One region of the Blautia sp. HA8986 genome, then DNA from elsewhere that is predicted to be linked to it. Evidence: predicted binding sites of a transcription regulator. Region 1 holds the regulator's gene; each other region holds the start of a gene.
What was found. Region 1 encodes Rex, which represses fermentation and respiration genes when NADH is low (regulators of the CRP and FNR family bind a similar motif). Its sites were predicted from a motif close to ATTGTTAANTANTTAACAAT; they were not measured.
Positions count from the first base shown of each region.

Region 1 (10,280 bases):
TTCCCCGCTTTACCTCTCAGTAAAACAGATCTCTTTTATCACTGAAAGAAGCTTTCTTCTTCGCCGCATTCCTTACCATCTTTTATATAGACTCTCGGAACACGCTTGCTGATCTCACAGACAAACTCATAGGAAAATCTTCCGGAAATATCTCCCAGTGTCTCCACACTGATAAATTCATCTCCGTCTCTTCCCATCAGCGTCACCTCATCGCCTGCCTTTACCTCCGGAATATCTGTGACATCGACCATAAACTGATCCATACATACACGGCCAAGGATCGGAGCTTTTTTTCCATGTATCAGAACCCAGCCCTTATTGGATAGCTGTCTTGGATAGCCGTCTGCGTAACCTACCGGAATCGTGGCCATTCTGGTAAAACGTTCCGTAACAAAGGTTCCTCCATAACTTACCGCAGTTCCGCGCTCCACATTCTTTACATAGGATACGTGGCTCTTAAGCTCCATGGCAGGGATCAGCTTCACAATGTCACGCTCAACCTCCTCTGAAGGATAAATGCCATAGATGGTGATTCCTGCACGGACAACATTAAGGTTGGCTTCCGGAACACGGATGATGCCGGCGCTGTTGGAGCAGTGGCGAACCGGAATATGCACGCCTCTTTTTTCCAGAAGATCTGCAAAACGCAAATAGCGGTCAAGCTGCACAAGTGCAGGAGAACGGTCAAACTCATCTGCTCTTGCAAAATGGGTAAACATTCCCTCGATCACAAGATTCGGAATCTTTGCAATTTCTTCGATCCTGACGGCATTCTCCGGAATATCCGCGTAGCCGATCCTGGTCATTCCGGTATCCAGAGCCAAATGAATATGTACATCTTTTCCAATGCGCGCTCCTGCCCTGGCATACTCCACTGCAGTATTCAAATCGGAAATGGTGATCCGGATATCATTGGCAGCAAGCTCCTCATAATATTCCTCAAAAACAATGCCCAGAATCAGGATCGGTTTGGTAATTCCGGCATGCCGAAGCTCCAGTGCTTCCTCTGCTGTAGCTGTGGCAAATCCCCAGATATAATCATAATCATGGATCAGTTTTGCGATAGCTCTTGCTCCATGTCCGTAGCCATCCGCTTTGATCACCGCAATAATCCTGGTTCCTTCTTTTACATTCCTGTGCATTTCTTCAAAGTTATGGGCAATGGCATCCAGAGATACCAGAGCCTTGACTCTCTCGTATTTTTTCATAATTTTGACTCCTCTTCACCTATCGCTAAAGCCTGTGGCAGAGCTTCAATGATATCCCCTGCCAGCATACTGCGCTTTCCCTTTTCAGCGGCTGCAAGATCGCCGCAAAGTCCGTGAAGATAAACACCTAACGCGGCCTTTAAAACCATTGGAGGCTGTTCCTCCGTTTTCAGATACATACATAACACACCTGCCAGAATACCAGAAAGCACATCTCCGCTTCCAGCAGTTGCCATACCGGAATTGCCTGAAATATTCAGATAAATATCTCCGCTGCCATCTGTAACTACTGTGCATGCATCTTTCTGGACACATACGCAGCCAGCTTCTCCTGCATAACCTGCAGCTGTTCCGGCAATGTTTTCCTGGATCTCCCGGATGCTTTTGCCACAAAGACGGCTCATTTCTCCAATGTGAGGTGTCAGGATCACATTTTCTCCCAGGAATTCCCTCCACTGCGGATGCATGGCCAATAGGTTCAGTCCATCTGCATCCAGGACAAGCGGCTTTTTCTCCCGGGCAGCAGCCGTAAGAAACCACTGTTCTCTCTCACGGCTGGCCCCCGAGGTTCCAAGCCCCGGTCCGATTACGATCACATCACACCAGGAAAGAAGCTGTTCATTGGATTCCTCGTCAAACCGGGTGCATACCATGGCCTCCGGCAAAAGGATCTGCAGCGGTATCCGGTTCTCTTCCACTGTCTGGATCTTCACCATTCCCGCTCCGGCCCGGAGTGCTGCACTGGCGCTTAAATAAGCAGCCCCGCACATCCCCTCACTTCCGGCAATAAAAAGGATTTTCCCAAAAGTTCCCTTGTTCCCGCCGGGATCACGCTCCGGAAACAGCTTAAGATCTTTTCTCTCCAGACAGCGTGCAGATGCCTTTACAGCTTCCTGCTCATAGATCCCGATATCCGCTATGACGATCTTTCCTGCATACAGTCTTCCCGGGTAAAAACAAAGTCCTCTTTTTACATAGGCAAATGTAACAGTAAGATCGGCACTGAAGGCAATTCCCATTTCCAGGCCAGTATCTCCGTTCACTCCTGACGGGATGTCAACAGCGATCTTCTTTGCCCGCGCACTGTTCATCTCATGGATGATCTTCGCATAATGTCCCTCGATCGGACGCGCAAGGCCCACACCGAACACGGCATCTACTATAGTAGTATATTCGCTCCAGTCCGGGTTATTCACTTCCGGCACATGATAACCTGTTGCAATCTTGTACTGCAGTGTCGTCTCCCTGGTCATTTTTTCCTTGTTTCCGACCATATAAAATTCTGCCCGGATTCCCTTTAGATAAAACAGTCTGGCAATGGCGATCCCGTCACCGCCATTATTTCCGTTTCCGCAGACTACCAGGATCTTTTCATTCTTTTCCAGGTATTTCTCTGTTTCCTCTACTACTTTTAATGCTGCCCGCTCCATCAGAACTTCCGATGCCACACCGATCTTATGGATCGTGGCACTGTCCAGGTTCTTCATTTCCCCGCAGGTAACAAGTTTCTTCATTCTGGCCCCTCCCCTCTCACATAGAGAAAGCTGCCGTTTCCGGCAGCCTCATACTCCACTTCTGTTATTCCACATGCTCCTGCCTGTATTTGCTCAGATTGTACGACAGTGTCATCAGGCTCTCGGAAAGATGTACGTTCTCAACAATAACATCATCCGGTGTCTCAAGATCAAGATGTGCAAAATTCCAGATTGCCTTGATCCCGTTCTCTACCAGAATATCTGCCATTTCCTTAGCTTTATTCTTAGGAAGGGTGAGAATGGCAATCTCTACGTTGTTTTCTCTAAGGAAAAACGGAAGCTCACTGAGCATCTGGATCTCAAGTCCGCGAACCGCAATGCCCTCAAGCACCGGATTTACGTCAAAGATCCCTACCAGCTTAAATCCACGTTTTTCAAAATCTACATAGTTGGCAAGTGCCTGTCCCAGATTACCAGCACCCAGGATGATCATCGGGTGAACGGTATCCAACCCCAGGATCTTACCAATCTCCGTATAAAGATAATGTACATTATAGCCATAACCCTGCTGACCAAAACCGCCGAAATTATTAAGATCCTGACGGATCTGGGAAGCTGTGGTATGCATCTTCTTGCTTAACTCATTGGAAGAAATTCGTTCTACATTGTCTTCCATCAGCTCTCCTAAGTAGCGGTAATAGCGTGGCAGACGCTTAATCACCGCTTTCGAGATTTGTTTTGTCTCCACGATAGTTTCCCTCCTTGTCCTACACTAGGTTAATTATACCGAATTGACATTTTCCTGTCAATCAAACTTGTGAGTTATGTACAAATTTCTTCATATTTTTTTAAAAAATTGATTTTTTCTTTGAAATCCCGGCAGTTTCCGTTATAATAGGTGGAGGATTTTCCCTGTCTTTTAAAGGCAGAGGCAGGATCTTTTGTACAGGAGGACAGTTTTTATGATTTTATCATGTCAAAATATATGCAAGGCTTTTGGCGAAAATGTTATCTTAAATAACGCATCTTTCCATATCGAGGAACGGGAAAAAGCGGCTCTCATTGGATGTAACGGTGCAGGCAAGACTACGCTTCTTCGGATCATCATGCAGGAGATTTCCGCAGATTCCGGAACTGTAGTTCTATCCAAGGACAAAAATATCGGCTATCTCGCTCAGTATCAGGATATTCACGGCCACCACACCATTTATGAGGAGCTTCTTACCACCAAGCAGCACATCGTTGATATGGAACGTCGCATCCGCAATCTGGAGCAGGAAATGAATAATGTTACAGGCGATGACCTGAATCACCTGATGGAAACTTACACCCGCCTTACTCATCAGTTTGAGTTGGAAAACGGCTATGCTTACAAGAGTGAGCTCACCGGTGTCCTGAAAGGTCTTGGTTTCACAGAGGAAGATTACGACAAGCAGATTGAGAAGCTTTCCGGAGGCCAGAAAACACGTGTGGCACTTGGAAAGATGCTTCTCTCCAAACCGGACATCCTGCTTCTGGATGAGCCTACCAACCATCTGGATATGGAGAGCATTTCCTGGCTGGAGACTTATCTTCTTAACTATCCGGGAGCTGTATTTATTGTATCTCATGACCGTTACTTTCTTGATAAAGTTGTCACCAAGGTCGTAGAGATCGAAGCTGGTGAGACCCGAGTTTTCAGTGGCAACTACTCTGCCTATGCGCTTAAGAAAGCACAGCTTCGCGATGCCCTGTATAAGGCATATCTGAACCAGCAGAGAGATATCAGACATCAGGAAGCAGTTATTGCCAAGCTGAAATCTTTTAACCGCGAAAAATCCATCAAACGTGCAGAGAGCCGCGAGAAGATGCTGGATCGTGTACAGCGCATTGAAAAACCGCTGGAAATCCAGGATCGGATGCGCATCTCCCTAGAACCACGTGTTTTAAGCGGAAATGATGTTCTTCATGTAGAGGATCTTTCCAAAGCATTTCCCGGACAGACGCTGTTTTCCGATATTTCCTTTGACATCAAACGAGGAGAACGTGTGGCACTGATCGGAAACAACGGAACAGGCAAAACTACCATGCTGAAGATCATAAATGGTCTTCTGGAAGCAGATGCCGGTAAATTTTCCCTTGGTTCCAAGGTGCAGATCGGATATTACGATCAGGAACATCATGTTCTGCATATGGATAAGACGATCTTCCAGGAGATCTCTGATACTTACCCGACGCTTACAGAGACTGAGATCCGCAACATGCTGGCAGCCTTCCTTTTTACAGGGGATGACGTATTTAAAGAAATCTCCGCTCTTTCCGGTGGTGAGCGCGGTCGTGTCTCCCTTGCCAAGCTGATGCTCTCAGAAGCCAACTTCCTGATCCTGGATGAGCCTACCAACCACCTGGATATTGCCTCCAAGGAGATTCTGGAAGAAGCACTTGTAAGCTATACCGGTACTGTGCTGTATGTATCCCACGACCGTTACTTTATCAATCAGACAGCAACCAGGATCATGGAACTGACCAATCAGGCTGTTGTAAATTATATCGGTGATTACGACTATTATCTTGAGAAAAAAGAAGAGCTGACCAGTGCCTACGCTCCTGACATCAATACCCCGGAAGCTCCGCAGGAAGAAAAAGCAGTCTCCGAGAACAAGCTTTCCTGGCAGCAGATGAAGGAGAAACAGTCAAGGAAACGAAAACGGGAAGCTGAACTGAAAAAAGTAGAAGCCCGCATTGAAGAGCTGGAAACAAGAGATAAAGAAATTGATGATACCATGGTTCTCCCGGATATATGTACCAACGTGGCAGAATGTACGAAGCTCAGCCGCGAAAAAGCAGCCATCGCAGAAGAACTGGAAGAGCTTTATGAGAAATGGGAAGAGCTGGCCTAATGGTCAGCTCTTTTTCTCTCCTGCAAGTTCCTTAAGAAGGATCTCCTCAAACTGTGGTGCACAGGCAAGGATATCACCATTCGTCAGATAAACCGGTTCTTCGCCTTTCCAGGTCCTGACCACGCCTCCTGCTTCTCTGACAATAATGGTTCCTGCAGAATAATCCCAGGGTTTCAGGTCACGCTCAAGATAACCATGCTCTCTTCCGCATGCCACATAGCACATATCAAGCTCTGCGGAACCTGTCCGGCGGAAATCCCCGCATTTCATAAAGATATTATAGAAAATCGGAAACAGATTCTTTGCTTCGGATTTCGTATATGGCGTGGAACCGTAGGAAATCACAGCATCCCCGAAATGCTCTGTGGAAGAAGCATGAATAGCATTACCGTTAAGATATGCTCCCTCACCTTTCGCTGCATGAAACAGCTCATCTGTAAACGGATTAAACACAGCTCCGAAAACGATCTCTCCTTTTTCGTAAAGTCCAAGTGCAACAGCACTCATACGGAAATCCAGGATCAGATTGGCCGTTCCGTCAATAGGATCCAGGATCCAGTAAGTTCCCTCTTCGGAAAGTCCCGTATTCTCCTTCTCCTCTGCGATCAGGGCAATATCCGGAAAAGCTTTTCCCAGTTCTTCCTTCAGGAAATTCTGTACAGCCAGATCCACATTCGTCACATAGTTGGCCGCACCTTTCACCATAACTTCCTCATTTTTCATCTCTTTTAAGATCAGATTCTTCGTCTGTCTTACAAGAAAGAGCACCTGTTTCTGTTCTTCTGCTGAAATCATTATATTTCCTCCCATAAACAATACTCTGTTCCATGATCAAAAAATCAGCTGCAATATTCTCTATCGGACCAGCCTGCCAAGATGCAGTTCAAAACATACTCCGTCATTACGGTCAGTACCCTCTTTCACTGCATCCCTGATAGATGCCGAAATAAAGTCCACTGCCATATCCGCACAGGCCTCCATAGAGTATCCCTTTACCAGGCCTGCACTGAGTATCGATGCAAAAATATCTCCAGTACCTGAATAGCTGCCTCCGGCTTTCTCCGCGAAAACCCAGGAACATTTCCCGTTCTCCAGAACAAGATTTCCCATCTTTACAGTTTCTCCCTCTTCCTGCTGATCCACACCTGTGATCACAACTGCAGAAAGTGAAAATTCTTCTGCAAGTTTTCGCCCGGTTTCTTCGATCCGCTCCAGCCGTTCCTGTCCGGTGATGGTCTGAAATTCTTTCCAGACTGTTTTCATTTTCTCTTTTCCATAAAGAAGGACCAGTGCTTCCGTCAGATTAGGCGTGATCACACAGGAACGTTTCACAAGTTCACAAAAACGTCTTCGCAATGCTTCCGTATAGATCGGATATACCTCTCCGTCATCTCCCATTACAGGATCTGTAAGGATCAGCGTATCTTCTGCTGCAAACATATCCATAAATTTCAGAATCTTATCTGCCTGTTTCTCATCGGAAAGAAACCCTGTATAAATACCGTCAGGAACAAATCCACGTTCCTTCCACTGTTCCATATATGGTTCCATATGATCTGTAAAATCCTCACAGAAATAAGCTTCGTAGCCTGTCTGATTACTTAAAACAGCGGTAGGAAAAGGGCATGCCTGCACTCCCATCACCGAGATAACAGGGATCGCTGCTGTAAGTGAACATTTCCCCAGCCCGGAAAGATCATTGATCACTGCTATTTTCTTCATCTTACTTCTCCAGTCTTGAGTTTTTTTCTGTATTATTATAGAATATATCATCAGGTTTACGCAATCATTTTTGGAAGGAAATTATCATACCTATGTTAAATATATCCACAAAACATAAAAAAGAACATCTTTATCTGGAAGTGTATCACTACTACAGAAAACTGATCATGGAGAACCGTCTTCTCCCGGGCAGCAAGATGCCATCTCTTCGCAAATGTGCCCAGGAACTTAAGCTAAGCCGCACCACCATTGAGAATGCCTATCTCCAGCTTGCCGCAGACGGCTACATTATCGCAAGAGCCCAGAGCGGTTACTATGTCACCGATATTGCCAGAAAACAGCATCCGCATGCACTGGAAAAACATCCCCGGAACATCATTCCCTGTATCTACGATTTCGCCTCCTCCGGCGTTGACAGGGAGAGTTTCCGATTCGACCTCTGGCAGCGCTATATCAAAAGTGCACTCCGCCAGGATGAACGTATGCTTTCCTACGGAGAGCCTCAGGGAGAAAAGGATTTTCGTGAAGTTCTCTCCGACTACATCCGGGAACGTAGGAACGTGATCTGCTCTCCAGACGATATTGTGGTTGGTGCCGGTCTCCAAAGTCTCCTCCAGATCCTCTGTCCTCTGCTCCGTGAACGTAAGACCGTTTCGTTCCCTACCCCCTCCTTTATCCAGGGCAGCACAGTTTTTGAGGATTACGGATTCGACGTCCATTACCGTGACAAAACCTGCGATGTGATCTACGTATCCCCTGCACATATGACCAAATGGGGTGAGATCATGCCTGTGAAACGACGTCTGGAACTGATCCGCCACGCAGAGGCCAACGGACACCTTATCATTGAAGATGATTTCGAAAACGAATTCGTTTATCTCCAGAAGCCAACTCCATCCCTGTTCGGACTTGCAGGCGGAGAGAATGTAATCTATATCGGATCTTTTTCCAGACTGCTGCTTCCTTCCATTCGTGTCAGCTTTATGGTACTGCCCCCATCTCTCCGGGAATTATACGAAAAAAAAGCAGCCCGGTATAATCAGACAGCTTCCAAGGCAGAACAGATTGCTCTCTGTCAATTCATCCGGGACGGCCACATGCTTTCCCAGACAAGGAAACTTCGCCGCCTTTATGCACAGAAGCTGAAAGCTCTCACTGCTGCCGTGAAGAATACTTTTGGAAAAAACTGCCAGATCATAACAGGGGCAGCAGGCACCAGCCTGGCTCTTACCATCCCCTGTTCATCCACCGGCGAACAATTAAAAAAGGCAGCCCGCTTACAGGGGCTGCGCCTGGAAATCTTAAACGAAACAGAGAATGATATCACCCTTGTTCTCTCCTGTTCTTCCATTCCTGTGAATGATTTTCTGCCTGCCTGCCAGCTTCTGAAAAGCGTGGCAGACAATCTTTAAGATTATGGTTATCAATCTCTTCTGTTATCGATCATATAAAGTAGTGCGTTCACAATGCACGCTGCAATGTTACTTCCGCCTTTACGTCCTTTTGCAACAATGTAAGGCACATCTGCATGCATGATCAGCTCCTTGGACTGTACAACATTTACAAATCCCACCGGCACGCCGATGATCAGCTCAGGGGAAATCTTCCCCTCTTCGATCAGCTCATAAAGACGAACCAGCGCGGTTGGTGCATTTCCAATGGCAAAGATCAGCTTTTCATTCATGGATGCTGCTTTATCCATGCTGGCTGTAGCTCTTGTTGTTCCGTTCTTTTTCGCCATTGCAGCAACATCTTCATCAGACATGAAGCAGAACACCTCACCGCCGTATCTTGCAAGTGCACGTTTATTGATTCCTGCTTTTGCCATCTGCGTGTCTGTTACAATGCACGCCCCATTACGGATGGCTTCCAGTGCTCGTTCCACAGCATCTTCGGAAAAGCAGAGATTTTTTGCATAATCAAAATCTGCACTTGTATGAATGCAGCGTTTTACGATCAGTTCTGTCCCAGGGATCAGAGGTGTGTCCCCAAGCTCCTCTGTGATGATCTCAAAGCTTCTTTTTTCGATCTCCATAGGTTTTACATTTTCAAGCTCTACTTTCATTTCTCTTCGTCCTCCGCGATCCCGTTCTCCAGGATTTCATAGATTTTTTTCATATCCATATGTTTTCGAAGCTCTGCTGCCAGAATATCATACTGCTGTTCCTTAAATGCCGCAAAGTCAACACCTGTCATATTTTCCACATCAATGCCTTTTTTCTCACCGATCACACGGATAATGGCTTCAGCTGATTCCTCCTTGTCAAAAACTCCGTGGATATAGGTTCCGCAGACATTTCCTGCAAAAGCACCTTCTTCTTTCTTCTCGCCGCTGACACTGTCTGTGATCCTGGTAGCTGTACCAGCTTCCGCTTTCAGGATACTCTCACCCATATGAATCTCATAGCCTTCCACTTCTGCGCCTGAAAGATGTGCAAACACACCGGAAAGTTCTCCGAAATGTCCCTGTACCCTTGTTCTTGTTTTCTTCTCTGCAAATACAGTATCCATAGGAAGAAGTCCCATACCTTTCATGGAACCGCCATTCTCCACGCCATGAGGATCGCTCAAAGTTTCTCCCAGCATCTGATAGCCGCCGCAGACACCGAAAATCAGCTTTCCTCTGGAAGCCTCTTTGAGAACAGCTGCCTCCATACCGCTTTCCCTCATCCAGATCAGATCGCCCATTGTGTTCTTTGTTCCCGGCAGGATGATCATGTCCGGAGAATGAAGATCTCTCGGATGTTTTACATAGCGGAGGGAAACTCCGGGGATACTCTCAAACGGATTGAAATCCGTAAAGTTGGAAATCCTTGGCGTACGGATCACCGCAATATCGATCACACCAGCTTCCTGTTTCCGATCAAAACGCTCTGTCAGGCTATCTTCATCTTCTACCTGGATATCAAGATACGGAGCAACACCCACAACAGGAATGCCACTTCTCTCTTCCAGCATCTCAACGCCAGGATCAAGGATGGTCTTATCTCCGCGGA
Region 1 covers NZ_JBWLUQ010000001.1:950,718-960,997, forward strand. Annotated here, with positions in the region: gene alr (alanine racemase) at 39-1,208, opposite strand; gene AC04Q4_RS04365 (NAD(P)H-hydrate dehydratase) at 1,205-2,722, opposite strand; gene AC04Q4_RS04370 (redox-sensing transcriptional repressor Rex) at 2,787-3,431, opposite strand; gene abc-f (ribosomal protection-like ABC-F family protein) at 3,646-5,562, shown strand; gene AC04Q4_RS04380 (inositol monophosphatase family protein) at 5,566-6,357, opposite strand; gene AC04Q4_RS04385 (pyridoxamine kinase) at 6,418-7,284, opposite strand; gene pdxR (MocR-like pyridoxine biosynthesis transcription factor PdxR) at 7,377-8,696, shown strand; gene AC04Q4_RS04395 (precorrin-8X methylmutase) at 8,708-9,349, opposite strand; gene AC04Q4_RS04400 (cobyric acid synthase) at 9,346-10,280, opposite strand, start outside.

Region 2 (10,280 bases), 490 kb from region 1:
ACACGGATATTATAGATCTGTCCGAAATTCACGATCCATCTGAAAGCCCTGAGCACATCTTCCCGGCTTCCGTTCCCGAACCGGTCCAGAACTTTCAGGGCAATGATGCTACATCCAGGTGCAGCTCCTTTGTATCTGCCATCTGACGCAGCTCCATCCCCTCCCAGGATCCCGCTTACGTGGGTTCCATGTCCATTATCATCATAAGGTCCTGTTTTTCCTTTTGTAAAATCACAGAAAGCCCTGATACGGCTGCCGAAATCTATATGAGGAAAAATTCCGGTGTCCAGCACAGCCACACCAATTCCTTTTCCTGTATACACTTTTTTACGCATGGCAAAAAATCTCCTGCCGGACAGATGGTTTCTCTTTAGCCTATTCAGGGCCATGCTTTTTTGCAACTTCATTCATAATATGTAATTTTTTCGTTTTTCTGTCATATAATGTATAAAATTCACTTTTTCCTCCCATACTTATCACTATCCGGAAAACCCTAAATATTTCGGAACTGTGATCAGATATCAATCAAAAATGTCAGGAGGGTTCTTTATGTTTCTGTTTTTTCTTATATTCTTCGGAATTCAGATCTTTATCCTTTTCTGTTGTGCTGCTGCCGGAAACGACGCTGCCTCACAGGAGCTTTCCGACCTGGAACAGCTGCAGTTTATCACGGAATGGAAGAAACATCACGGAAAAAAGGACGTCTGCTGAGAAACGTCCTTTTTTTAGTCAATCGGATATTCGCAATCCGCTTTCGCTACTTGCTCATAACCGAATAACTGCTCCGCAGTTTATTCGGTTAAACAATTATATGATAATACATACCAGTCCGCCTTTGCTGTCGTTGACGATCTTCTGCATGGTATCCTGGAGCTTCACCTGGCTTTCTTCGCTGATCATGGCCAGTTTGCTGCGAATCCCGTCTTCTACAAGCTGCTGGATGGATTTCCCGAATATATTGGTTTCCCAGATGCTTTCTCCACGTTCCGGGCTTTCCCTGATATATTTGATCAGATCTTCTGCCTGCTGCTCTGTTCCCACAATAGGCGCGATTTCTGTCTCGATCCCTGCACGGATCATATGAATGGACGGACTCTTAGAGCGGATCTTCACCCCAAATTTATTTCCCTGGCGGATCACTTCCGGATCTTCAATGGTAATCTCGGAAAGCTCCGGAACTACCACACCATAGCCGGTTCCTTTCACCGCTTCCAGTGCTGCCTGTACTTTTACAAACTGTTCCTTCATACCTGCAAGTTCTTTCATTGTCTGGATCAGTTCGTATTCACTTTCCATGGGAATGCCGCTCATCTCACTGAGCATCCTGTAATAATAGCCGTCTTTTACAGAAATACGGACACGCACAGTTCCATCAGAAAGACTGACTTTCTCCAGGAGTGTATCTTCCACATAAGGGCTTTCCAGCTGTACAGAATCCTTGTTTATATCTCTCACATGAGTAAGCTTCGTCATTTTTTCCCGGATCTCATTTAATAACGCTGCCTTTACTTCATGTTCCGGAGAAAGCATTTCCACCCATTTCGGAACAAATAGTTCAATCTCACTAACCGGAAATTCGTAAAGGATTTTTTCCAGAATCCTGGTAACGTCCTCTTTTCGAAGCTGTTCGCAGTTGACTGCCAGAACGGAGACCCCATATTTTTCTTCCATGTCCTGCACGGTTTTTCCAGTTTCTTCACTGTAGGGAGCCTGGGAGTTTACCAGGATCAGAAATGGCTTGCCCTGTGTCTTCAGTTCTTTTATAGTCTGCTCCTCTGCAGGGATAAAATTCTCTCTTGGAATTTCCCCGAAGCTTCCATCTGCAGTAATGACAATTCCTATGGTAGAATGCTGACCGATGACTTTTTCCGTACCGATCCTGGCTGCATCATGAAAAGGGATCGCTTTTTCAATCCATGGAGTCTTAACCATCCGCTCACGGCCTTCCTCCACATTTCCAGATGCGTCTTTTACCAGAAATCCTACACAGTCAATGAGTTTTACGCGGATCTTCTGGTTCTCACCTATGGTAACTTCCACTGCATCTTTTGGAATAAATTTCGGTTCCACTGTTGTAATCATTTTTCCGGCTCCGCTTAAAGGCAGCTCATCCTGAAGCTCTGCCCTTTTCTCTTCACTGATAGCAGGCAGAGCCACCAGTTCCATAAATCTGCGGATAAAAGTGGATTTTCCTGTTCGCACCGGGCCCACCACCCCTATGTAGATATCCCCGCCGGTCCGGGCCTGGATATCATGGTAAACCTGAAAGTTTTCCATATAAAAAAGCCTCCCTGCATATATTGGCCTGTAAATCCCGGGAACTGCCCGACGGACAGCTCCCGTATATCACAGTATATGCTATGGAGGCTTCTTATATGCTACTGTTCATCTGCAGACAGCAGTTTATTTCATTAACCGTTATTATTCACTCTGCGGACAGCATCAATTATTCACTATTCCTTAATATAGAATTCATTGTGGAGCAGGTGATGTTCCTTACCTTTAAGAAGACCCTCATAAAGCTCCAGAACAAGTGGGTTCTCATCCGATTTCTTGATGATCATTGTATTGTCTGCATTATACAGTCCCCTTGCTCTTGCTGCCTTGGTTCTGTCACCGGATCTGGTCGGCTGACCTCCACCCATGATACATCCACGGCGGCATGCCATAACCTCGATAAGGTGATAGTTTGCTTCACCGTTCTTTACACGTTCCATAACAGTTCTTGCATTTGCAAGGCCGCTGGCAACACATACATTGATATCCATTCCCTTATACGGCACGGTAAATTCCTTGATTCCATCTTCACCACGGACACCACACTCTGCGATCTCATGCATGGCTTCCTTACTGTGATCCGGGCTCAGTCTTCGGAGAACTGCCTCGGTAACACCGCCGGTAACACCAAAGATAACACCACCACCGGAACCAAATCCAAACGGCATATCGCATGCTTCCGGATCCAGTGTTGCAAAATCAAGACCAAAGTTATCGATCATTCGAAGGAGCTCGGTAGTTGTGATAACGATATCGGTATCCTGCTCACCATCTGTAAAGCTGTTGGGGCGGATCGCCTCTGCCTTCTTGGCAGTACATGGCATGATAGAAACCATAACAGTCTTCTTGCCTGCTGCATGCTCCGGATCACGGAAGTATTCCTTGATAACCGCAGACATCATTCCCTGTGGGGAACGGCAGGTAGAAATGTTCGGAACATATTCCTTATACTGATCAGTGATAAACTTCACCCATGCAGGACAGCAGGAAGTCAGAAGCGGAAGATTCTCACCCTTCTCCACTCTGTTTAGGAACTCCTTGGTCTCTTCCATGATGGTAAGGTCGGCACTGAATGTGGTATCGTATACTTCGTCAAAGCCCATTCTGTGAAGCGCGTTAACGATTTTACCCATAACACTTCTGCCTTTGGCAAGTCCGTAATGATCACCAACTGCAACACGAACTGCCGGTGCAACCTGTGCAACAACACGAGTATTCTTATCAGCCAGTGCATCCCATACTTCATCCATATGTGTACGGATGGAGATCGCACCTGTCGGACAGTAAACACGGCACTGACCACAGTTTACACACTGTGTCTCAGCAATCTTTTTATTGAATGCAGGCATGACCATGGCCTCTGTTCCACGGAATGCGAATCCAAGAGCTCCGATTCCCTGAAGCTCCTCGCAGGCACGTACACAGTCGCCGCAGAGGATACATTTGTTCGGATCACGGATGATGGACGGTGAACTGTCATCGATCTCGTGCTGTTCTCTTGTATTTTCAAAACGGATATCCCGCACGCCAAGGCGATGTGCCAGCTCCTGCAGGATACATTCGCCGCTCTTTACACAGGTTGTACAGTCACGACAATGTGCTGCAAGAAGCAGCTCCACGATCAGTTTACGATATTTCTTAATACGACCGGAGTTGGTATAAATAACCATTCCGTCTCTCGGCTGCTCGGAACAGGACGCAAATGTCTTGCCTCTGTCATCCTCAACTGTACAGAGACGACAGGCACCAAATGTGGAAACCTCTGAATGATAGCACAGTGTGGGGATATTGATACCGGCATTCCTGATGACTGTCAGGACATTTTTTTCGTCGGTAAATTCTACTTTTCTTCCGTCAATTGTCATTGTACCCATAAGATATCCTCCCTTCTATGCTTCCACATAAATCGCATCAAAGTTACAGTTATCCTTACAGGAACCGCATTTGATACATACGTCGTTGTTGATTACATGTGGATGCTTGATCTTTCCTGAAATCGCGCCTGCCGGACAGTTCTTAGCACACTTGCCGCAGCCGATACAGAATTCAGGATTGATATGGAATTGACGGAGTGCCGTGCAGACTTTCGCCCGGCATTTCTTATCTACGATATGTTCTACATATTCATCGCGGAAACGCTTCAGGGTACTGATGACCGGAAGCGGTGCACTCTTGCCAAGGCCGCACAAAGCCATGCTCTGAACCATGTTTGCAAGCTCTTCCAGCTCATCCAGGTCGGAAAGCTCACCCTTGCCTTCAACGATCCTCTCAAGGATCTCAAGCATACGTTTCGTACCCTCACGGCATGGAACACATTTACCGCAGCTCTCACGCTGTGTAAAGCTCATGAAGAAACGTGCAACCTCTACCATACAGGTATTCTCATCCATAACAACAAGTCCGCCGGATCCCATGATAGCATCCAGCTTCTTAACAGAATCAAAATCAAGCGGATGGTCGATCTGGTCATCGATCAGACATCCACCGGATGGTCCGCCGATCTGCACTCCCTTAAATGCAGCACCGCTCTTAAGGCCGCCGCCGATATCATAGATAATATGGCGAAGACTTGTTCCCATAGGAACCTCGATAAGACCAGTGTTCTCAATGGAACCGGTAAGTGAGAATGTCTTTGTTCCGGGGCTTCCCTCTGTACCGATGGTATGGAACCAGTCAGCACCCTGAAGGATGATCTTCGGTACGTTAGCGTAGGTCTCTACGTTATTAAGAACAGTTGGCTTGCCCCACAGACCCTGCTCAACAGTTCTCGGCGGTTTAACACGAGGCATACCTCTGTTGCCTTCGATGGATGCGGTCAGGGCAGAACCTTCACCACATACGAATGCTCCGGCACCCCGATTGATATGTAAGTGGAAATTAATACCGGAACCAAGGATATTGTCACCAAGAAGGCCATAGGATTCTGCCTGTTCAATGGCCATCCGGAGTCTCTGTACAGAAAGAGGATACTCGGCACGTACGTAGATATAGCCATCTTCTGCGCCTACTGCGTAAGCTGCAATGACCATACCCTCGATCATCTTGTAAGGATCACCTTCCATTACGGAACCATCCATAAATGCTCCGGGATCACCCTCGTCACCATTACATACTACGTAGCGAACCTTCTCGGGCTGACGTGCAACCTGTGACCATTTCTTGCCTGCCGGGAATCCGGCACCGCCACGGCCGCGAAGACCGGATTTCGTGATCTCATCAATAACACCCTGAGGGGTCATCTCAAAGAAAGCCTTTGCCATGGCTGAAAATCCACCTACAGCAATGTATTCATCAATAGATTCCGCATCGATCTTACCGCAGTTTTCAAGAACGATTCTGGTCTGCTGGTTCAAAAACGGAATATCATCCGGATGCGGACAGGCTTCATCATTATGGCGATAGAACAAACGCTCAACCGGAAGTCCGCAGATGATCGTCTTCTCAACGATCTCACGGCAGTCATCCACCTGTACATGTACATACTGATAATCATACGGTTCAATTCTCATAAGAGGTCCAAGTTCGCAGAGTCCCTGGCATCCGGTCTTAACGATGCCCACATGTGGAACATCCTTCTGCATTTCTACTGCAACACCCTCGATACCTTCACAGAGTCTTGACATTTCTTCATAAATCTTCTGAGCACCGGAAGCGATACATCCGGTACCGGAACAGACGAGAACACGGCAGGTATAGCCATCAAGATTCTTCTTAACCTCAGCCTGTTTATTTTTCAGATCTTCCATACTGGTTATACTCATACGTTCTCACCTCTCAATTCATTTAAAAGCTCAATAGCCTTCTCAGGTGTCATTTTCGGGTGAACCTCATCATTTACAGTTAAGGTCGGTGCAAGTCCGCATGCACCAAGACAGGATACTGTCTCAACTGTAAAAAGCATATCATCGGTTGTGTGTTTCTTATGGTTCAGTCCGAGTTCTTTAAGCATTGCTTCCTTTACAGGCATGGACTTACGTACATGACAGGCAGTTCCATCACATACCTTGATGATGTACTTGCCTTTCGGTTCAAAGGAAAAATTCTCATAGAAAGTAGCTACGCTGTACGCCTTCGCTTCTTTTACACCAATCTGTTCCGCAACATAAGTAAGAAGCTCTCCCGGGAGATAACGGTACTCAGCCTGGATATCCTGCATGATCGGTATCAGTGATGCAGCTTTCCGGCCGTAATGCTCGATGATCTCATCCGTTTTCCTGTAATACGTCTGGTCTAACATTCGGTTCCCTCCTTGTTTCTCATAGATTTTCCACTTGATTAACCTGTTCCTACCACAAGTTAATGATTTAACACTCTGTCAGTGTCTCATTTACGTGCCTATCATTATATTGCACTATTTTCGTGCTTTTAATTATAACTTATATCGTCATTTTTCACAAGTAATTTTTTTGCTTTTTTCAGAATATATCAAAAAGTTTACAACGCCTTACTTGTTTTGCATCTATTTTTTTCAATAAATGTGCATTTTTTAACATTCATGACAATAAAGAAACAAATATTCTTTTTTGTTTCTGTTAAAAAACATTTCCTGTTATTGATTTTATTTCTCAATTACTATAAGATGAATAAAAAGTGCGTGGAAAATATTTTAAACATTTTTTGAAAAGGAGAACATTTATGCGAAATCTCGACACACCAGTTAAACAGATCCGGCGAAAGATTTTTACAGAAATTGCGAAGATCGGATTTGAATCCACGGACGAATCCCTGATTCACGATATTGAATCCATCCCTTACAATATTGTAGAGGAACGCGCGAAATACCGCGAGAGCATCTATCGTGAAAGAGCTGTTGCAAGTGAACGTGTCCGTCTGGCTATGGGACTTTCCCTCCGCCCGGAGAACCGTTCTGTCCATCTTACTGACGGCGTAAAGTCAAGCAATATTGATGAGAAATATTACGAACCACCTCTTATGCAGGTAATCCCTTCTGCATGTTCTGCATGCGAATCCAATAAATACGAAGTAAGCAATATGTGCCGCGGCTGTGTTGCCCATCCATGCATTCAGACCTGTCCTAAAGGAGCCATCTCCATGGTTGATGGGAAATCTTTTATTGATCAGGACAAATGTATCCACTGCGGAAGATGCAAAGCGGTCTGTCCTTATGATGCCATTGCCCATAAAGAACGCCCCTGCGAACGTGCCTGTGGTGTAAAAGCTATCGAAAGCGATGAGCAGGGACGCGCTTCCATCAACCAGGATAAATGTGTATCCTGCGGTATGTGTATGGTCAGCTGCCCATTCGGTGCCATCTCTGATAAATCCCAGATTTTCCAGCTGGCACATGCCCTCCGTGAGGGAACTGAGATCATTGCAGAAGTTGCACCAGCTTACATCAATCAGTTCGGTGAAGATGTAACTCCCGGTAAATTCCGCTCTGCTTTAACTCAGCTTGGCTTTTCCAATATTTATGAAGTAGCACTCGGCGCAGACATCGGCTGTATTTCCGAGGCCCATCATTATGCAAAAGAAGTAGCCACCGGCAATCTCCCGTTCCTGCTTACCTCCTGCTGCCCGTCATGGTCTGTAATGGCGAAGAAATACTTCCCGGCTATGATCGACAACATCTCACAGGAGCTGACACCGATGGTGGCAACTGCCCGCATTGTAAAAAAAGAGCACCCCAATGCGAAAGTAGTATTCATCGGCCCCTGCGCCTCCAAGAAGCTGGAAGCCATGCGCCATTCCGTAAGAAGTGATGTAGATTTCGTTATCACCTTCGAAGAACTTTGGGGAATGTTCGATGCCAAAGATATCATTCCATCTGCATGCGAGGACATCCCGGAAGAAACCCAGACTGCAACAGCTGCCGGAAGAGGATATGCCATCGCAGGCGGCGTAGCAGGTGCTATTGAAGCCTGTCTGAAGGAATATTATCCTGATGTCCCCGTCCACATCGAACACGCAGAAAGCCTCGCTGAGTGCAAAAAAGTCCTCACTCTGGCCAAAGCCGGCAAGATCAAAAACTGCATGATCGAAGGAATGGCCTGTCCAGGAGGCTGCATCGGCGGTGCCGGAACCAATGCCGGCTTCGCAAAAACCTCCAAAGCACTCAAGAAATATGTAGATGGCTCAGACCCTAAGATTCCATCTCAGGAGCTTGAAAATCTGGAATTGAATTAAATACTTTTGACACAAAAAGATGTGCGTCCGTTTTTGTTCAGACGCACATCTTCTTTATTTTGTGATTTTCATGGTTTTTACATATCCGGTTGAAGTTTTGAATATTTTTTTATAAGCGGTCAGTTTTGATGCCGGCACGCGTATTACTGCTTTTTTATTGACTCCGGTGATTGCTTTGCTCTCCACTGTTTTTAAGCTCTTACTGCTGATTGTGATCCGGCTGATCTTACTGCAGTTCTGAAAAGCACCGCTGTAAAGCTTCTGCACTGCCGGCAGTGTGATGGTTGATGCCTTGCTTCCGATCTGAGTTAATGCCGTGCATTTATAGAATGCCTGTTTTCCTACTGCTGTTACTTTTGTGAAGCCATTGAGCTTTTTCAGTTTTGTGCAGTTTGCAAAGCTTTGGGTTCCAATGGTCTTTACAGAGGCCGGGATTGTTATTGTTGTAAGCCTCCTGTTATTATAGAATGCCTTTGCAGCAATAGAGGTCACTGCGTAGCTGCGTTTCTTGTAGGTTACTTTTGAAGGAACTGAAACTACTGCCCTGGAAACTCCTTTAGTGAGAGATACGCTGCGGCCTGTTCCTGTTTTTGTGATCTTGTAGGTAAGACCGGATACTTTGAAGGTTATGCCTTTTTTTGCTTCTGCAGATGGTTTCGGAGTTGGGGTGGCGATTTTTATTTTCTGCTCTTTTCCACAGTAACGACAATACTGCATTCCATATCCTTTTTCCTGCGCAGCAGCATCATAATAGTACTCATAACAATGATCCCCTTTATGATTTATAGTTAAAGAACGCGCAAAAGCCTCGTTTGTACGCTTCCCTGTTGTGGTAACTTCTGTTCCTTTAATGTTTACAGTTCCTGAACCTGTGATTTCCCTGCCAGATGTAGTAGAAAAACCTTTATTCAGATTAAGGACTCCTCCTTTTTCTATTTTAATCTCCACGCCTTGTCCCAGGCTAACTCTTTGCATATTTACAGTTCCACCAGATTTAATTAATATTCTGGCCGGATGTCCTAGCTTCCAGGAATGACTTAATATACTATGCTCCTCCTCTATATTGAGCACAGCTCCTTTTTCTACCACAAACTGCTCGTTATCTCCATCATGTGATAAATCCATATAATCTTTCACAGTTAAAGTTGTTCCGGTTGGTAATGTAAGTGCACCGCCATAGAATTTATCAACAGTTAATTTTCCATTTATTACAGTTTTTAATTCTTGCTGATCTTCTGCACAGAGTGCTCCAGTTATAGTAGAATCATTCGCATTCAGAGTGCCGCCCTGAATTCGAAGAGACCATCTGTCAGTAGACTTAACAGTTGCCTTTCTTTCTAAATTAAGTGTTCCTTTATATCCAATTACTGTTGATCCATCTGCATTTAATGTTCCTCCATTTTTTACTGTAATATTGTCGTACCAATTCCATCCACCAGACATATCTGCCCTTTTTACAGTCATGGAGCCACCATTATCAATAATTACATTTCCATGATACGTTCCACCATCTGTAAACCATTTTCCCTGTATGATCACTGCCACATCCTTGGTATATCCCATATCACCTTTCTGATTTACTGTGATCTGTTTAGGAATAACCCAAGAATCCCAGCCAATATCAAAGGCTCCAAGCTTTACCGTTGTATTTTCTTCAGGCCATCCAAATGGTGTTTCCGGTGCTATTGTACAATTTCCTCCTGCAGCATTTACAAGTGACTGATAATTGCGTACCCAGCTTTCTGTTCCATCTGCTTTCGCAACAACAGGTGCAAAAAGCATGGACGCAGATGCTGCAGCTGCCATTAATACACTGAAAATTTTTCTTTTTCGCATAGTTTTCCTCCCTGTGCTCTTTT
Region 2 covers NZ_JBWLUQ010000001.1:455,730-466,009, reverse strand. Annotated here, with positions in the region: gene AC04Q4_RS02020 (S8 family peptidase) at 1-335, opposite strand, end outside; gene AC04Q4_RS02015 (hypothetical protein) at 550-711, shown strand; gene spoIVA (stage IV sporulation protein A) at 808-2,277, opposite strand; gene AC04Q4_RS02005 ([FeFe] hydrogenase, group A) at 2,454-4,151, opposite strand; gene AC04Q4_RS02000 (NADH-quinone oxidoreductase subunit NuoF) at 4,167-6,038, opposite strand; gene AC04Q4_RS01995 (complex I 24 kDa subunit family protein) at 6,035-6,514, opposite strand; gene AC04Q4_RS01990 (4Fe-4S dicluster domain-containing protein) at 6,913-8,421, shown strand; gene AC04Q4_RS01985 (leucine-rich repeat protein) at 8,476-10,257, opposite strand.
Region 2: AC04Q4_RS01995 (complex I 24 kDa subunit family protein) is a predicted target of Rex. The motif match lies at 6,570-6,589, and genes of this name have one in related genera.

Region 3 (10,280 bases), 880 kb from region 1:
CAATATTGCGCCTGAAGAAGAATATGCTCACAGGGTGGCAGAGATCCGCCGGCTGATCGGAGAGATGGAGTTTACCCATCCGGTGTCTCTGGTGGAAGGACATTATGATCCGAAGGAATTCTATGATATGGCAAAAGGTCTGGAGGATGTGCCAGAGGGAGGGGAACGCTGCTTTAAGTGCTATCGTCTGCGTATGGAAGAGGCGGCGAAAATTGCCAGGGACGGCGGTTATGATTATTTTACCACCACTCTTAGTATCAGTCCTTTGAAAAATGCAGAAAAGATCAACGAGATCGGTGAGGAGCTGTCAGGGATTTATAAAGTCACTCACCTGCCGTCTGATTTCAAGAAGAAGAACGGCTATAAGCGTTCCATTGAATTATCCCATGAGCACGAATTATACAGGCAGAACTACTGCGGATGTGTTTTTTCAAAAAGAGAAGCCCAGGAGCGGGACAGGCAGAGAAACGCAGAAAATGTATAAGTATGAAAATCTTTGCATTTTTATGAAAGTATGGTACACTAACACAGAGAAGTGCAGAAGAATTTTTGCCCGACAAAATATTTTCTGCAGCAAAAAAGAAAAGTGAGGAAGAATAATATGGCACAGTTATGGGGAGGCCGTTTTACAAAAGAAACGGACAAGCTGGTTTATAATTTTAACGCATCGATTTCCTTTGACCGGAAATTTTACAGACAGGATATCCGCGGAAGCAAGGCACATGTAGCCATGCTTGCGAAACAGGGGATTCTGACAGAAGAAGAAAAGAATCAGATCACAGAGGGACTGGACGGAATCCTGGCAGATGTGGAGGCAGGCAAGCTTGAGATCACATCTGAATATGAGGATATCCACAGCTTTGTGGAGGCAAACCTGATCGATCGTATCGGAGATGCAGGAAAGAAGCTTCACACAGGAAGAAGCCGTAATGACCAGGTAGCTCTTGATATGAAGCTTTATGTCAGGGATGAGATCGATGAGACAGATAAAGAGCTGAAAGACCTTCTTCTTGCCCTGCAGAAGATCATGGAAGAGAACGTGCACACCTATATGCCCGGATTTACTCATCTTCAGAAGGCACAGCCGGTAACTCTGGCTCACCATGTGGGTGCTTATTTTGAGATGTTCCGAAGAGACAGAGACAGACTGTTCGATATCCGTAAGAGAATGAATACCTGTCCTCTTGGAGCAGGAGCACTGGCAGGAACTACTTATCCGCTGGACCGTGCCTATACTGCAGAGCTTCTTGGCTTTGATGCACCGACCAGAAACAGCATGGATTCCGTATCTGACCGAGATTACGTGATCGAGCTTCTCAGTGCGTTTTCTACCATTATGATGCACCTGAGCCGTTTTTCCGAGGAGATCATTCTGTGGAACTCCAATGAGTACCGTTTCGTTGAAATCGATGATGCATACAGCACTGGCAGCAGTATCATGCCGCAGAAAAAGAACCCGGATATCGCAGAGCTTGTCCGCGGGAAAACAGGCCGTGTCTACGGTGCGCTGACATCTATCCTTACAACCATGAAGGGAATTCCGCTTGCATACAACAAAGACATGCAGGAAGACAAAGAGCTTACTTTTGATGCTATTGACACTGTAAAGGGCTGTATCGCTCTGTTTACAGGCATGGTTTCTACTATGCAGTTTAACAAGGCGAACATGGAGGCAAGTGCAAAGAGAGGCTTTACAAACGCTACAGACGCAGCAGATTATCTGGTAAATCACGGAGTTCCGTTCCGTGATGCTCATGGTATTGTAGGAAGATTGGTTCTCCTTTGCCTGGACAGAGGAATCTCCCTGGATGAGCTTCCGCTCTCTGAGTACAAGGAGATCAGCCCTGTGTTTGAAGAGGATATCTACGAAGCTATCAGCATGAAGACCTGTGTGGAGAAACGTGTAACATTAGGTGCACCTGGACCGGATGTGATGGAACAGGTGATCGCTCAGAATAAAGATTATCTTAAAAAAAATTAAGATAATGCTTGCATTTTTGGAAAAATTGGTATAGTATTTACGGAAAAGACAAATGTGTGCCATAGAGGGACACAAGATGAGGAGAGTTTTATTATGAGTGAAAAGCTTAAAGTCGGTATTTTAGGTGCAACTGGAATGGTTGGTCAGAGATTTATTTCTCTTCTGGAGAATCATCCGTGGTTTGAGGTGGTTACTGTGGCAGCAAGCCCCAGAAGTGCAGGCAAGACCTACGAGGAGGCTGTAGGCGGCAGATGGAAAATGGATACTCCGATGCCGGAGGCAGTGAAGAAGCTGGTAGTTATGGATATCCACGAGGTAGAGAAGGTTGCAGCTACTGTTGACTTTGTGTTTTCCGCAGTTGATATGACGAAAGATGAGATCAAGGCTATCGAAGAAGAGTATGCCAAGACAGAGACACCGGTTGTTTCCAACAACAGTGCACACCGCTGGACACCGGATGTTCCGATGGTAGTTCCGGAAATCAACCCGGAGCATTTCGATGTTATCGAGTTCCAGAAGAAACGTCTTGGAACAACTCGCGGATTCGTAGCTGTTAAGCCGAACTGCTCTATCCAGAGCTACGCACCGGTACTTACCGCATGGAAAGAATTCGAGCCATATGAAGTAGTAGCTACTACATACCAGGCTATTTCCGGAGCAGGAAAAACATTCAAAGACTGGCCGGAGATGGAGCACAATATTATCCCGTATATCGGTGGTGAGGAAGAGAAGAGTGAGAAAGAGCCGTTAAGACTCTGGGGTAAGATCGAGGACGGCGTGATCGTTCCGGCTACCACACCTGTTATTACATGTCAGTGTGTACGTGTTCCGGTTCTCAATGGACATACAGCAGCTGTTTTTGTTAAATTCCGCAAGAAACCAACAAAAGAGCAGCTGATCCAGAAACTTGTTGAGTTTAAGGGAGCTCCGCAGGAGCTTAACCTTCCAAGTGCTCCGAAGCAGTTTATCCAGTATCTTGAGGAGGATAACCGTCCGCAGGTACAGATGGATGTAAACTATGAGAACGGAATGGGAGTATCTGTAGGACGTCTTCGTGAAGATACTGTTTACGATTACAAGTTCATCGGACTTTCCCATAACACAGTAAGAGGAGCTGCAGGCGGAGCTGTTCTCTGTGCAGAGACTCTGAAAGCTAAGGGATATATCCAGGCTAAATAATCAGGTAAATCTTCATATGAAATAAAAAGTATCAGCAGAACGGGATATCGGAGCTTTTCGGTGTCCTGTTTTTGCGTCTCAGAGGAAACTTCTGAAGGGGTCTGCAAAGAGAATGCCTGTGAAGTGTCCGTGCGACAGGAGCGTATATTAAGGAGCAGAAGTAAATGCGTAAGAAAGAAATTCGAACGGTAATTACCTTTTCTACCACAACAGCAGCTATGAAGATGGAAAAAACGTCTAAGGAGTCGGGATTTTCGGGAAGGCTGATTCCGATCCCGTCTGAGATCAGTGCCGAATGCGGGCTTGCCTGGAAATGCGAGAAGCAGTCTGAGGAAGAGACAGAGATTTTTTTGCAGGAAAAAGAGCTTGCATGGGACGGAATCTACCGGGTTCTGACTTAACTGAATGCAGAGTGAGAATATCCGCCTGACGGAGATAGTGTTTGTTGTGTGTAACAATACATGATTTTTCGGAAATTTTCTCATTTTTGTTGTGAACTATTTGATAAAGTGTTACAATATGAAAAGCAGATTTCCGTAAAGCGTGCTGCTGTGAACAAAGAAGCAGCAGCAAAGTGCCACGCTTGCTAAAAAAATGTGGAGGTGCTATTTATGAACAGGGAGGATGTAGAGAAACTGTCAACCGCTGCGAAAGGTAAGATCAATCTCCTGAACAGCAACTTTGGAAAATACTTTATGCGGGCGATCATGGCCGGATTTTTTATTGATGTGGCGATGATCTACAGTAATGTTGTGGGAAATGTATTTTCCAAGACATTCCCGGAATGGGGGAAATTCCTTGGAGCCATCGTGTTCTCCATCGCGGTACTTCTGATCGTGATGGTAGGCGGAGAGCTTTTTACAGGTAACAATCTGGTAATGGCGTTTGGTGCGTATGACAAGAGCGTATCATGGAAAGACGTTGGCAAGGTATGGGGAATCAGTTATATCGGCAATTTTGTGGGATGCCTGATTCTGGCATGGATTTTTGTAGGTGCCGGAGCGTCCGGTACTGCAGATTATTTTGCCGGCTTTATAAACGGAAAACTAAGTATTCCGGCAGGACAGATGTTTTTCCGTGCAGTGCTTTGTAATTTCTTTGTCTGTCTTGCAGTGCTTTGCGGCATTAAGCTTAAGAGTGAGTCAGGCAAGTTTCTGATGATCGTGATCTGTATTTCAGGTTTCGTTGTCAGCGGATTTGAGCACTGTATTGCAAATATGGGCATCTTTACAGTTGCGTATTGTATGGTTCCCGGATTGTCTGTCGGTGCCATGCTTAAGAGTATGGTGATCGTAACATTAGGAAATATAGTTGGCGGAGCTGTGCTTCTTGCATGGCCGCTTAGAAAGATGAGTGCAGATAAATAGTATGGCAAAGGCTTTATACATAGCAGAGAAGCCCAGCGTGGCACAGGAATTTGCGAAGGCTTTGAAGATTAACGGTCAGAGAAAAGACGGATATCTGGAATCCAGCGATTCTGTAGTGACCTGGTGTGTTGGACACCTGGTTACCATGAGCTATCCCGAAAAATATGATATCAAGTATAAAAGGTGGAGTTTTGATACCCTGCCTTTTTTGCCGCGCGAATTTAAATATGAAGTGATTCCCGGGGTCAGAAAACAGTTCGAAATCGTAAAAGGACTGCTGAACCGACCTGATATAGAGACCATTTATGTGTGTACTGATTCAGGGCGTGAGGGAGAATATATCTATCGGCTGGTGGCGCAGATGGCAGGTGTAAGTGGGAAAGTCCAGAAAAGAGTGTGGATCGATTCCCAGACAGAAGAGGAAATCCTTCGAGGAATCCGGGAAGCAAAAGATATCTCAGAGTATGATAATCTGGCAGCGTCTGCCTATCTCCGCGCAAAAGAAGATTACCTTATGGGGATTAATTTTTCCAGAGTGCTGACTCTGCGCTATGGAAACAGTGTAACGAATTATCTCCATTCCAAATATCAGGCGATCGCAGTTGGCCGTGTGATGACCTGTGTTCTTGGAATGGTGGTGCGAAGAGAACGGGAGATCCGTGTCTTTGTGAAGACACCGTTTTACCGTGTCTTAAGCAGCATTGCTCTTGCGGGAGAGAATTTTGACGGAGAGTGGAGAGCTGTGGAAGGTAGCCGGTATTTTCAGTCCCCGTATCTTTATAAAGAGAACGGCTTCAGGAAAAAAGAGCATGCACAGATGCTGATCGATCAGCTGATGGTGAACCAGCCCCTTTCCTGTATTGTGGAAAAGGTGGAACGAAAAAAAGAAAACAAAAATCCGCCGCTTCTTTTTAACCTGGCGGAGCTTCAGAATGTGTGCTCAAAGCTGTTTAAGATCAGTCCGGACGAGACACTCCGGATCGTACAGGAGCTTTATGAGAAAAAGCTGGTGACTTATCCTAGAACGGATGCCAGAGTTCTTTCCACGGCAGTGGCCAAGGAGATATACAAGAATATTTCCGGTCTTCGAAATTATCAGCAGGCCGGTGCTGCGGCAGCAGAGGTTTTTGGGATGGAATCCTGGAAAAGCATTGCAAAAACCAGATATGTGAATGACAAGCAGATCACAGACCATTACGCGATCATTCCTACCGGTCAGGGATTGAACGCGCTTGGAAGCGTGTCTCTTACTGGACAGCGTGTGTACGAGACTATTGTACGGAGATTTTTGTGTATTTTTTATCCGCCGGCCGTTTATCAGAAGGTGAGTCTTGTGACGAAGCTGGACGGTGAGGCATTCTTCTCATCCTTTAAGGTTCTGAAGGAAGAGGGGTATTTAAGAGTTGCCGCGAATTCTTTTGCCCGGAAAAAAGTTTCTGACGGTGAGAAAGACGGTAATGGAGAGGAAGAAGAGGTTTCCTGTGATACCGTGCTTCTGGATGCGTTGCAGAAGCTGAAAAAGGGTGATATACTTCCTGTGAACGGCTTAAGTATCAAAGAGGGTGAGACTTCACCGCCCAAGAGATACAATTCCGGTTCCATGATCCTTGCCATGGAAAATGCAGGTCAGCTGATCGAGGATGAAGAGCTTCGTGCTCAGATCAAGGGCAGCGGGATCGGCACCAGTGCTACCCGTGCTGAGATTCTGAAGAAGCTTTTTAACATCAAATATCTGGCACTGAATAAAAAGACTCAGGTGATCACTCCAACGCTTCTTGGGGAAATGATTTTTGATGTGGTAAACTGCTCTATCCGGCAGCTTCTGAATCCGGAGCTTACTGCAAGCTGGGAAAAGGGGCTCACCTATGTGGCAGAGGGGAGTATTACGGAACAGGAATATATGGATAAGCTGGAACATTTTGTGCGGGTAAGGACCCGGCAGGTTGAGGCCAGCAATTATCAGTATAACCTGCGGCAGTTTTTTGATGCGGCCGCTGTAAATTACAGGAAGCAGGAGCGGGCTTCCGGACAGGGAGGAAAAAAATCATGATGAAAGATTTTACCATCAGCAATATGCTAGATCTGGGCGAGACCATCGCTGCAGAGCTTTTTGAGGGAAAGACCTATCCGTGGGAAGTTCTTCCGGAGATCGGAGATTTTATCATTAAACTGGGAAAAACTCTTGACCCGGCTGAGTATGAGGAAAAAGGCGAGAATATCTGGATCGCAAAATCAGCTGCTGTTGCACCGACAGCAAGCATCACAGGTCCGGCGATCATCGGTAAAGACGCTGAGGTGCGCCACTGTGCGTTTATCCGCGGCAAGGCCATTGTTGGCGAGGGCGCAGTAGTTGGTAATTCCACTGAGCTTAAGAATGTAGTACTGTTTAATAAGGTACAGGTTCCGCATTACAACTATGTTGGAGATGCAGTACTTGGATACAAATCCCATATGGGAGCCGGATCAATCTGTTCTAACGTAAAATCCGACAAGAAACTTGTTGTTGTGAAAGACGGAGATGAGAAGATCGAGACCGGACTTAAAAAGTTCGGAGCAATGCTTGGAGATCATGTTGAGGTTGGCTGCGGTTCTGTACTCAATCCGGGAACTGTGATCGGAAGAAATTCCAATATCTATCCCCTGTCACCGGTAAGAGGATGCGTTCCGGCAGATTCTATTTATAAGAATGCCAAAGAGATTATTAAGAAAAAGTAAGTAAAAGAAGATTTCTTTTTTACTGAAGTGATTCGTAAACAGAGAACAGGCCCGCAAAGCGGGCCGTTTTTTTGTTCAGTTTAAATTCTATCGGCATAGTGTCTCCCTGGAAAAAGGCCCCATTCCCATTCTGTCAAGAACAAAAATTCCCCGAAAAGAAATTAACACTATGACAAAAACAAAATCCGCCTGATCACCACCAGTCCTATAATATGGACCGGATAAAACCAGTAGAAGAAGTATTTCGCCGCTTTTCCGCGGATAAATCCTCTTTCTCCATTGTACATGTTAATGGACAGAAAAGCGAAACAGGCCCTCCATTCATAATAGAGCCAGCAGCTTCCCAGGATCGCCTGTCCCGGTTTATCGTTTCTCATATAATACATGATCAGCAGAAAAATATATCCCCGCCATCCGTAATCTGCTTTCAGAAAAACAGAAACAGCAAGCAGTCCCAGGATACAGAAGAGCTGCATTGTTTGTTTAGCCTGAAAATGTTCGATTGCACAAAATGCCAGATACCCAAGGAAAAGAGTGAAAAACACATTCTGTTTTTCATAACGCAGAGTGTTGGTGAACATCAGGTTCCACGGGATTTCAGAAATCAGTGAAAAAATAAAAAGATTCATGCCATACCGGAAACGGTCATGGGTATGCAGAAATCCCTCCAGAAGGAGAAAACAGAAGATTGGAAATGCCACCCGGCCGATATCACGAAAAATCAGATACACACTGTATTCTCTTCCGAAAAGTGTAAAAAGAGTTTTAAGGGCAGGTTGATACATACTTAAAAGAACTGCGCCAATATGATCGATCAGCATAGTAACAACAGCGATCACTTTCAGCGTGCTTCCGCTGAGAATCCGGTATTTTTCTGGAAAAACAGATTCTGCTGACACATTCATAAAAAATACACCTCCAAGGTCAGACTTGCTAATATATTATCACAGATATAGAACAGTTGCCAGAAATATTTGACAGTTAGGTATATAATACCTGAAGAGATAACTTCCAATAATATACCTTTTATGGCAAAAAATTATCAAATATGACTGGACGAAACAAAGGTTTTGTGAGAAAATACCCATAGGGTGTTATCGAACTTTTTTTCTCAATAACATCGGTCAATCTATACTTGAAAGGAGTTTTAAAATGATTTATTCACGCGAAGTAGAAGAAATGTGTCCAGTGGCACAGGGCGTACATCATGGTGCCGCTCCGATCCCGGAAGAAGCAAAATGGGTTCAGGCAAAAGAAGTAAAGGATATCTCCGGATTTACACACGGTGTAGGCTGGTGTGCTCCGCAGCAGGGTGCCTGTAAGCTGTCCCTTAACGTAAAAGAGGGAATCATTCAGGAGGCACTTGTTGAGACAATCGGATGTTCAGGAATGACTCATTCTGCAGCTATGGCAGCAGAGATCCTTCCGGGCCTTACAGTAATGGAGGCACTGAACACAGACCTTGTATGTGATGCAATCAATACAGCTATGAGAGAGCTTTTCCTTCAGATCGTATACGGACGTTCCCAGTCTGCATTCTCTGAGGACGGACTTGCAGTAGGCGCTGGTCTTGAGGATCTTGGAAAAGGACTTCGTTCTCAGGTTGGTACAATGTATGGAACTCTGAAAAAAGGACCTCGTTACCTTGAAATGGCTGAGGGTTATGTTACAGGTATCGCTCTTGATGAGGACGATGAGATCATCGGATATCAGTTCGTAAGCCTTGGAAAAATGACTGACTTCATTAAGAAAGGTGATGACCCGAACACAGCATGGGAGAAAGCAAAAGGTCAGTACGGCCGTGTTGCAGATGCTGTTAAGATCATCGACCCAAGAAAAGAGTAATTACATTCGTAAGGTGAAAAAATCAGGAGGTTACAGGAAATGGCTTTATTTGAATCATATGAGAGACGAATTGACAAGATCAATTCTGTTTTAAACAGCTATGGAATCGCTTCTATCGAAGAAGCTGAGAAAATCACTAAAGACGCAGGTCTGAACGTTTACGATCAGATCAAAGGCATTCAGCCGATCTGCTTCGAGAACGCTTGCTGGGCTTATACAGTAGGTGCAGCAATCGCAATCAAAAAAGGCTGCAGAAGAGCAGCTGATGCAGCAGCAGCAATCGGAGAAGGACTTCAGGCATTCTGTATTCCGGGATCTGTTGCAGACACACGTAAAGTAGGTCTTGGACATGGAAACCTTGGAAAAATGCTTCTTGAGGAAGAGACAGATTGCTTCTGCTTCCTTGCAGGACATGAGTCTTTTGCAGCAGCTGAGGGTGCTATCGGTATCGCTGAGAAAGCAAACAAAGTTCGTAAAAAACCTCTTCGTGTTATCCTGAACGGTCTTGGTAAAGATGCTGCTCAGATCATCTCCCGTATCAACGGCTTTACATATGTAGAGACAGAGTATGATCCATATAAGAACGAGGTTAAAGAAGTATTCCGTAAATCCTATTCAGAGGGACTTCGTGCAAAAGTTAACTGCTACGGCGCAAACAGCGTTCCAGAGGGTGTTGCTATCATGTGGAAAGAGGGCGTTGACGTTTCCATCACTGGAAACTCCACAAACCCGACTCGTTTCCAGCATCCGGTAGCAGGAACATACAAAAAAGAGTGCAACGAGAAAGGTAAAAAATACTTCTCAGTTGCTTCCGGCGGTGGTACAGGACGTACACTTCACCCGGATAACATGGCAGCAGGTCCTGCTTCCTACGGTATGACTGATACACTTGGACGTATGCATTCTGACGCTCAGTTCGCAGGATCTTCTTCCGTACCGGCTCACGTAGAGATGATGGGTCTCATCGGCGCTGGAAACAACCCGATGGTTGGTATGACAGTTGCTGTAGCTGTTTCCGTACAGGAAGCTGCTGACGCTGGCAAGTTCTGATTTCGGATAACGAAAAATAGTGGAAAAGGCTGTAAACTCAAGGGTTTGCAGCCTTTTTTTATGCAAAAAGTGATGCAATTTTGAAGAATTTGTGAAACAAATTTCAGAAGAGTTCATAAAATAAAACAAAGCTGCAGTGTCAG
Region 3 covers NZ_JBWLUQ010000001.1:70,733-81,012, forward strand. Annotated here, with positions in the region: gene AC04Q4_RS00315 (epoxyqueuosine reductase QueH) at 1-484, shown strand, start outside; gene argH (argininosuccinate lyase) at 602-1,981, shown strand; gene asd (aspartate-semialdehyde dehydrogenase) at 2,075-3,160, shown strand; gene AC04Q4_RS00330 (putative Se/S carrier protein) at 3,325-3,561, shown strand; gene AC04Q4_RS00335 (formate/nitrite transporter family protein) at 3,772-4,527, shown strand; gene AC04Q4_RS00340 (DNA topoisomerase) at 4,529-6,577, shown strand; gene AC04Q4_RS00345 (LbetaH domain-containing protein) at 6,574-7,242, shown strand; gene AC04Q4_RS00350 (TraX family protein) at 7,410-8,147, opposite strand; gene AC04Q4_RS00355 (iron-sulfur cluster assembly scaffold protein) at 8,395-9,087, shown strand; gene AC04Q4_RS00360 (GGGtGRT protein) at 9,127-10,137, shown strand.
Region 3: AC04Q4_RS00355 (iron-sulfur cluster assembly scaffold protein) is a predicted target of Rex. The motif match lies at 8,270-8,289, and genes of this name have one in related genera.